DNA from 4 places in the Pseudoalteromonas shioyasakiensis genome. Region 1 is predicted to be linked to each of the others. Evidence: predicted binding sites of a transcription regulator. Region 1 holds the regulator's gene; each other region holds the start of a gene.

The links. Region 1 encodes sigma-54, which starts transcription at its own class of promoters, with help from an activator protein. Its sites were predicted from a motif close to GTTGGCACGNNNNTNGNNT; they were not measured.
Region 2: a site for sigma-54 is predicted at 1,242-1,260, ahead of flgB (flagellar basal body rod protein FlgB). Genes of this name have one in related genera too.
Region 3: a site for sigma-54 is predicted at 900-918, ahead of KQP93_RS10520 (EF-hand domain-containing protein). Genes of this name have one in related genera too.
Region 4: a site for sigma-54 is predicted at 1,200-1,218, ahead of KQP93_RS09305 (LruC domain-containing protein). Genes of this name have one in related genera too.

The regions. Positions count from the first base shown of each region.
Region 1 is NZ_CP077770.1:483,458-485,665, forward strand. Features, by position in the region: gene hpf (ribosome hibernation promoting factor) at 1-99, opposite strand, end outside; gene KQP93_RS02320 (RNA polymerase factor sigma-54) at 127-1,623, opposite strand; gene lptB (LPS export ABC transporter ATP-binding protein) at 1,739-2,208, opposite strand, start outside.
Region 2 is NZ_CP077770.1:2,781,209-2,783,416, forward strand. Features, by position in the region: gene KQP93_RS12920 (flagellar hook assembly protein FlgD) at 1-349, opposite strand, end outside; gene flgC (flagellar basal body rod protein FlgC) at 363-794, opposite strand; gene flgB (flagellar basal body rod protein FlgB) at 797-1,207, opposite strand; gene KQP93_RS12935 (CheR family methyltransferase) at 1,343-2,173, opposite strand; gene KQP93_RS12940 (chemotaxis protein) at 2,195-2,208, opposite strand, start outside.
Region 3 is NZ_CP077770.1:2,248,885-2,251,092, reverse strand. Features, by position in the region: gene xthA (exodeoxyribonuclease III) at 1-76, opposite strand, end outside; gene KQP93_RS10525 (exonuclease III) at 320-751, shown strand; gene KQP93_RS10520 (EF-hand domain-containing protein) at 958-1,479, shown strand; gene scpB (SMC-Scp complex subunit ScpB) at 1,610-2,200, shown strand; gene rluB (23S rRNA pseudouridine(2605) synthase RluB) at 2,197-2,208, shown strand, end outside.
Region 4 is NZ_CP077770.1:2,009,113-2,011,320, reverse strand. Features, by position in the region: gene KQP93_RS09310 (ATP-binding protein) at 1-1,028, opposite strand, end outside; gene KQP93_RS09305 (LruC domain-containing protein) at 1,252-2,208, shown strand, end outside.

The sequences.
Region 1 (2,208 bases):
ATGGTCAAAATGCCTTTCTAGTTTCGCAAACTTGGTGTTTACATAGTCTCTTAATGAATCTGTGATTTCTACATGACGACCAGTTAAATTTAGTTGCATAAGCATTTTTCCTTCTATGTAAAACGTCTAAATCAGACTCTTACGCTGATTAGACGGAGGTATTGCTAGAGACTCACGATATTTTGCAATTGTACGTCTAGCTACTTTAATTCCTTGCTCAGCCAATATATCTGCAATTTTGCTATCACTCAATGGTTTAGCTGAGTTTTCTGCAGCGACTAACTTCTTGATTAAAGCGCGTATTGCTGTAGAAGAACACTCACCACCATTTTCGGTGCTGACATGGCTTGAGAAGAAATATTTCAACTCAAAAATACCCCGTGGGGTATGCATATATTTTTGCGTTGTTACCCGTGAAATCGTCGATTCATGCATTTCGACCATTTCAGCAACATCATTTAGCACCATCGGCTTCATTGCCTCAGGGCCATGCTCAAAGAAAGCTTGTTGTTGTTGAACGATACAGTTGGTCACTTTTAATAGCGTATCGTTACGGCTTTCTAAGCTTTTAATAAACCACTTAGCTTCTTGTAAGTGAGAGCGAATAAATTGGCTGTCGCTACTTGATTTAACAGAGCGAGACATCGCCGCATATTGGCTGTTCACTCTAATCTTTGGCATACAGTCTGGGTTTAACTCGACTACCCAGCGACCTTTTACTTTTTTTACTGATACATCAGGTATGACGTACTCAGACTCTTCGCGCACTATGCTATCCGCAGGCTTAGGATTTAAGCTGTGGATGAGCGTCATCACTTCTTTAAGCTCGTTTTCTTTAAGCTTAGTCTTTTTCATCAAAGTTCGATAGTCGCGACTCGCTAATAATTCGATATGCTCAGATAAAACCATTTTAGTTTCAGCTAAATATGGCGTATTAGCATCGAATTGACGTAACTGAATGCACAGACATTCTTGTAAACTGCGTGCGCCAATACCAACAGGATCAAATAACTGAATTCTTTTTAAGACCGCTTCGACTTCATCAAGTTCGATTTCTTCTTCATCGCTATTTTGATTAAAGCTTTCGACGATATCTTCACAGCTTACCGTTAAAATACCTGATTCATCGATAGCTTCTACAATTGCCACAGCAATCGCTTCATCAGTAGGGCTAAATGGCGTGAGCTGTAATTGCCACATTAGGTATTCGTGAAGGGTTTCGGTTGATGCACCCTGATAGATTGATTCATCTTCAGGCATTGGCCCTGACGATGTTGAAGGGGCGGCACTCATGTACTCATCCCAGGTAACATCCATAGCTAAGTCATCGCTTACGGTGTCTTTATTGAGAGCATCACTACTTTCTTGCTCGTATTCGCTAGGAGCTTCTTCGGCAGACGCGCTGACTTGCACATCGTCAGATTCAGCTTTTTGCTCATTCTTGCCGGTGCTTTCTTCGTTGTAATCCGCTTCTTCCACTTCAAGTAGAGGATTACTATCAAGCGCTTCTTGAATTTCTTGCTGGAGATCCAATGTACTGAGCTGCAACAAACGAATAGCTTGTTGCAGTTGTGGAGTCATTGTAAGTTGCTGGCCCATGCGCAGCTGTAATGATTGCCTCATGTATCCCTAACAATCCTTTTTAAGTTATCGATAACTGTGCAAACACAGTTAAGTCATTATCGATTTATTGTCATTGTTATAAGTCTAGCAGATGCTCTAGTCGCTGGCGTAATGGTTACAGCCTGAATTGCTCGCCTAGATATACATCGCGTACAGTTTGGTCTGCTAATACGTGCTCAGGTGTGCCTGATGCAATTAGCTCCCCATGAGAAACAATGTAGGCTTTTTCACAAACATCAAGGGTTTCTCGAACATTATGGTCAGTAATTAGTACACCAATACCACGATTTTTTAGGTGCTCAATTATTTTCTTTATATCTAACACTGAAATTGGATCAACACCAGCAAAAGGCTCATCTAAAAGGATAAATTTAGGATTTGCGGCTAATGCGCGAGCAATTTCAACACGGCGGCGTTCACCACCTGACAGCGCCATACCTTGGCTATCGCGAATGTGTTGGATGCTAAATTCATCGAGTAAGCTATTTAGTGTTTCTTCGCGACCTGCTTTGTTTAGATCTTTGCGAGTTTCTAAAATAGCCATCAAGTTTTGGTACACCGTTAACTTTCGAAAAATTGACGATT
Region 2 (2,208 bases), 1.5 Mb from region 1:
CGAGATTTTCGCCATCAAAATCAATGGTGTCAGACTCAAGTAACGCTTGCTTACCAACAAGCGTTGAAGCCTGTAACGCAGAGTTAGATGTCATTGATGCAGTTAGTGATTCAAACTTCTCATTTAAGTTTGAAATACCCTCAGCCATAGTGAAATTCGTCATCTGCGCAATCATTTGATCGTTGTCAGCAGGCTTGCTTGGGTCTTGAAACGACAACTGTTGTGTTAAAAGTGAGAAGAAGTCTTCTTGCGTTAAAGTATCATCTTTCTCTTCTGTTTTATTTTGATTGTCTTGCCAACGTAAATTATCTAAATACGTTGATGACGCACTGCTGATGTCGTTACTCATAACTTATCCTCGGTTACCGCTGCCCAAGCAACAGTGTTTTACTTAACATTTGCTTAGCTGCATCAGCAACTTGCACATTTGTTTGGTAAGAGCGAGAGGCTGAAATCATATTTGCCATTTCTTCTACAACATTAACGTTAGGTTTGTAGATATAACCATTTTCATCCGCACTTGGGTGGTTCGGGTTATATTCAATTTGCAGAGGTTTATCGCTCTCTACAACACCTAATACTTTAACGCCAACAGAAGAGCCCTGAGGATTGCTTTGTGATGATGACGCTTTAGTCAGCTCTGCAGCAAAAACAGGATGGCGCGCTCGGTATGTCTGATCTTGGCTGGAACTAATCGTATTCGCATTCGAAATATTACTGGCTGTGGTATTTAAGCGAACATTTTGCGCACTCATACCGGTTGCTGAAATATCAAAAACATTATACAAACTCATGATTAAGCTCCTTGACTACCGAGGGCTTTTTTAAGGCCTTTAATTTTACTACTCATAAATTGCAGGCTTGCCTGATACTCTAATGAGTTCTGTACATACAAGTTTCGTTCCACTTGTATATCGACTGAGTTACCATCACCTGTATCTGCTTGATTTGGCGTACGAAACATTTCCGCACTGCCAACAAAACGACTGCCCCCGGCAATATGTTTAGCATCGGTTCTTACCATGCTATTGCCGCCTTGTTGGTTGCTTTTTGCCGCTTTTAATGCCGAGGCAAAATCGATATCTTTCGCTTTATAGCCCGGCGTATCAGCATTAGCGATATTTGTCGCTAATAACTCAGCGCGTTGTGAACGGATCAACATCGCATGAGGATGAACACCAAATGCTTTATCAAAACTGATAGCCATAACCATCTCCAAAAAATTGACTCTGCAGTGGTTAATGCAAAAGCTAAGCCAAGAATAAAGAGATGATTATGTTTATGTAACAGACTGAAAAATAGATAAATTTAGCAACCTAAGGACTAGGTTGCTAAGGAGAGTTTACTTTTTCTGATAGATGATACCCGGGTTACAACGAACCATATCAAAGCTATCACTTAAGCCCGCCATTGATTCTGACGCACCTAAAAACAGGTAACCTTTCGGGTTTAAAGCTTGAGCAAATTGCGAAATGATTTTAGCTTTTACTTCTGGTGAAAAGTAAATCAACACATTACGGCAAAATATGATGTCAAACTTGCCCATTAGGGCATATGAATCGAGTAAGTTTAAATGTCTAAAGCTGACCATTTTACGTATAGGGTCAACTACCTGAGCCATTCCATTACCGCTGTCCTTAAAGAACTTTTGACGACGCTCCATCGACAAGCCACGAGCGAGCGCCAGCGAGTCATACTCAGCATTCTTGCACATATCAAGCATGGTATTAGAGATATCAGTGCCAATAATTTGCGCACCCATCTTTAATACGCCTGGGTTTTTAGATTGGAACTCGGCAACCGACATGGCAATTGAGTACGGCTCTTGTCCTGATGAACTTGCCGCTGACCATATTTTTAGTGGCCTACGCACATCTTTAAGCTCAGGAAATAGTTTTGTTTTCAATAACTCAAACGGATATTGGTCACGAAACCAAAGCGTTTCATTGGTTGTCATCGCATCAACGACAGCGGCACGAAGCTGCCTCTCATGAGGGCTTAGTGTTTTACTTACCAACTGTGATAAAGACTCAACATTAAAACGCGCCATAAGCGGCGCAAGGCGGCTTTTAACTAAATAAAGTTTATTATCGCCAAGCACAATGCCACATTGTTGCTCTAAAAAAGAGCGGAATTGATCGTATTCGCTTTGTTGTAAATGCTTATTTTCCAAAGTAATACCACCTATAAATAATTAATCACAATGAA
Region 3 (2,208 bases), 1.8 Mb from region 1:
GATGTTTATCAATTACGGCTTGCAATTGGTGTAAACGAGCGCGCAGGCCGTTAATGTTAAATGAGATTACCTTCATGGTGCACCTATTATTTTTGTTTCAGTGTTTAGCGCAATTCTATCATCAAACTAGGGCTTATTCATGAGCTAATTACGAAAATCAAATTGGGTAAATGTTGATCAATTGCTGCTTAATTTAAAAACATTGTTAACTCACTATTAATTATTAAATTAAATAAATAATTCAGTTGATCTACTGATTTTTGTTTATATAATGCGCGCAAACCATCCGTTCATATTATGTACTATTTAAAGGTAAACCATGAAAAAACAATTAGTGATGCTTTCTCTTGCATGTATCTCATTCAGCTCATTAGCAAGCAACCCGCACTACTTTTCAGCTGATAACCGTATTGAGTCAAAGTTATGTAGCTTAAGTGCGAACGAAGGGTTTACCGCTGCACGTAAAGAAGCAGCAAAGCATGGCATTTCAATGTCACGTTTTTCAAAAAGCATTTTATGTAACGGTACTGACATCCGTGAAATTGCTAAAAAAGCACAATCACAAGAAGCAGCTAAAGCAGCTGTTGAAGTGTTTGCTAAAAATGAGCAAAAAGAAACTCAACTTTGCATCACTGCACTTAAAAAAGGTTTAACACCTGTGCGTGAAAAAATTGGTAACTTAAATACGTTAAAATGTAACGGCGAAGCAGTAACAGACTTCGTTAAGCGTTACCAAAACGCAGCTATCTAATAGCGGCATTTTTGTTATTTGTAAAAAGCGCTCTTCGGAGCGCTTTTTTTATGAAAAAATTACAGCACTCCATGAAAAGCTTGCTAAATCATAGGCTTAACCTCAACTTAACCGAGCTGTAAGTGCTTGATTTTAGCCAATAAGGCATTTTGGCATTCAACTTGTAACAGTCGAAGTGAATCTAATCGACTACAAGGAAATGTCTTATGAACAAGTTAACTTTAGCATCAACAATTTTAGCAGCACTAAGTCTTTCAGCATGTTCTGCAAGTAACTCTTTAGCAAAAATCGATAGCGATTTTGGCAGCCTAGATAATGACAATGACGGTTATATCTCTAAAGTAGAAGCTGACGATGATGCAATTTGGGATCATTTTTCAAATATCGATACCAATATGGATGAGCAAATCAGCCGTACTGAATTTAATGCATACATGCAATTAAATACGGGCAAGGTAGCAACTGATAGTGAGGTATCTGAATCAGCATTTAAAGCTGAAATCGCTAAATTTGACCCAATCGAAAATGACTTTAAATCGTTAGATAACGACAAAAATGGTTATGTTTCTATTGAAGAAGCCGATGACGACGATATCGCAAATCACTTTGGCTATATGGATAGCAACAAAGATAAGCGTGTAAGCCGCACTGAGTTTGTTAATTACATTAGCAAATATGGCAGCGACGTTGCCGAAGATGATGCCCTTGAAATGGTTAAAAATAGCTAATTTCAATATCCATTCATAAATATCCCCCAAAGCCAGTGTTTTACACTGGCTTTTTTACAATAATTTTTCCAACCTTGGCCGACTTCTGTCATAATAGAGCGTTAGTGATTTAAAATGACCTTTAGTAGCGATGGCCACAAAACGTATCAGTGATGAACAGTTAGTCGAAATCATAGAAGCCGCGATTTTTGTTGCTGGAAAACCTGTGTCTAAACGTCATTTAAAAGAGACAGTATTAGCTGATTTAAGCGTATCTATGCCGCGCATTAATAATGCAATTGAACAAATTCAAACGCATTATCAAACCCGAGGCATTAAGCTTGTTGCAGTAGGCAGCGGTTACAGGTTTCAAGCCTGCGCTAGTTTAGCGCCCTGGCTGGCAAACTTATGGCAAGAGCGCGCACCTAAATACTCACGAGCACTACTAGAAACTTTATCCTTGATTGCCTATAGACAACCTATTACCCGTGGTGAAATTGAACAAGTACGGGGGGTTGCTGTTGGCTCAGGAATTATTAAAACCTTATTAGAAAGAGAGTGGGTTAGAGTTGTTGGCCATAAAGAGGTGCCTGGGCGCCCAGCGTTGTATGCCACAACATCCGCTTTCTTAGATTATTTTTCATTAGCTGGTTTAGATGAATTACCGCCGTTACCTGAACTTCAGGAGAGTAAAATCAACCAGTTATTGAGCGATCCTTCTGTGAGAGAACTATCTGAATGAGTAATGTA
Region 4 (2,208 bases), 1.5 Mb from region 1:
AGTAATACATCAATATATAAGTGATCGTCTTGCTTTAGTTCAGTGATCACTTGTTTTTCAATGGTTAATGCTTGGTCAGGTTTATCTATTTCGAGCAAATTGATCGCAATATTATGATTTGCCCAGGCAGTATTTCTCGTGCTGTTATAACTTGCGAACACCTGTTGAGCCTCTAGTGCGTATTCAAGTGCTGCAGGGTAGTTTTTTAGCCCATATTCGCATTGGGAAAGCTTAACTAAACTATGTCCGATATCAGAAAGTGAACCTGTTTGCCTATCAAAACTAAGAGCTATAATAAACTCGTTCTTTGCTTTTTCGTATTGTTCTAAATCTAAATAACTCTGAGCAATTGAATAACTTATGCCAGCTTGTAACGAGATAGACGGCGACATCTGTTGAATAACTTCACGGCGTTTTAGCTTATATTCGAGTGCAAGCGTTAAGCGGTCTAACTGTTCAAGATTACGCGAATAACCATGATAGAGCATTTCTTTTTGCTTTAAGGTTAATTCGCGATTGTTGTCGTGAATATAAACTTCAAGCAAGTTTAAGGCTGCTTGATATTCGCCAGCATTATGATAAGCACTGACAAGACTCGCCACGGCATCAATTTCATAATGGGTAAGTTGTAAGCGCTGAAATAGGGCGACATTTTGTTGCGATAAATAAATTGCGGTTTCTAAGTCACTTTTTCTATATGCCAACCGCGCTTTCGCTAGATACAACTCGCTGTATATGGGGGAGTCTTTTTTGTATTTTGAGCCCGCTTCAAGTTCATCAATGATAGTTTGCGCTTGTTGAAATTGGCCGAGGTGTATGTGAACGTGAATTAATCTAACGTTATAACTTACTTGTTCTGCAAGGCTGGCAGACTCAATAAGCTTTTTATCGATGGCTTTTAAATAGTCATATCGTTTTTGGTAGTCACTGATTATTCTGGCTTCATCAATGTTTTGTTGCAGTGTTGATGCAAAAGCACTGTTAATTGATAAGGCAAAGTACAGAATAACAGGGGCTTTAATTTTCATAGTAGGGTTTATTATTATTTTTATACCTAACTAGTCTAGCATGTCATTCTTTTAAGTGGGAATGATTTGCTTTTATAGCTAAAAAGAATTGCATTATGCAATTATGCCTCTTGCATCTTGCAAATACTCAGTCTGATTTTTAATAACCGTTTGTTATAGATAGAGTTATATTTTGGAATGGTTACTGCTTTGAGTAATGACACATCCACAGGAGAGTGTAATTATGAAAAGTAATATACCCGCTTACCTAATAACAGCACTTGCAACAGGCTTTGTAAGTGCAGAACCATTTGAACAGTGCCCAAGTAAAGCATTTTTGATTCAAGGTTCGCCTGCGCAAATGTATGGCGTTGACTTGGTGTCTGCAAAAGCCACAGTGCTTGCTGCATCAATGAATTTTACAACAGAAGCTAATAACGACAGTGTTAATGCGGTTGGCTTTAATTATCAAGACCAATATATGTATGGCTTTAGTAAACAAGCCCCGAGAAGTGTTGTACGTATTGGTGACGATTATATTTTACAACGTTTGAATGTAAATGGTCTGCCAGATACCAATTTTTATGTTGGTGATATTCATGTAAATAGTGAAACTAATCGGGCGGTTTACTATTTATATCACCCTAAATTTGGTTTGTATGGCATTGATTTAACTGAAGAGGCCGACGAGTATCAGGCGCAATTAGTTGCAGGCTCAGCGAACTGGAATTTAGCTATTTATGATTTTGCTTTTCATCCACATAGCAATCTTTTGTATGCGGTTGAGTCAAATGGCGACCTGTACGAAATCAATTTAGATAATCAGACACCCACTTTTATAGCAAACCTCGACATAGCCGGGGATACTGGCGCTAACGGTGCTGGCTATTTTGATGTGCAAGGGCAATTTTATTTTAGTAATAACCGCAGCGGTAAAATCCATAAAGTAGATTTGAGTACCAGTCCTATCGTTGGTTATACACCCACCGCAGCAGTGTTCACCTTAGGGCCAACATCTAATCAAAATGATGGCGCTCGCTGTGCTATTGCAGAAGTAAAAGTAACTGATAACTCAATCGACTTTGGCGATGCACCTATGCCATATAAAACAGCGCTTGCTGATAGTGGTGCTCGCCATTTGTTTGACCCTAATGAAGATCAATCAAATTTAGTCTATCTAGGGGCCGTTGTTGATGGTGAA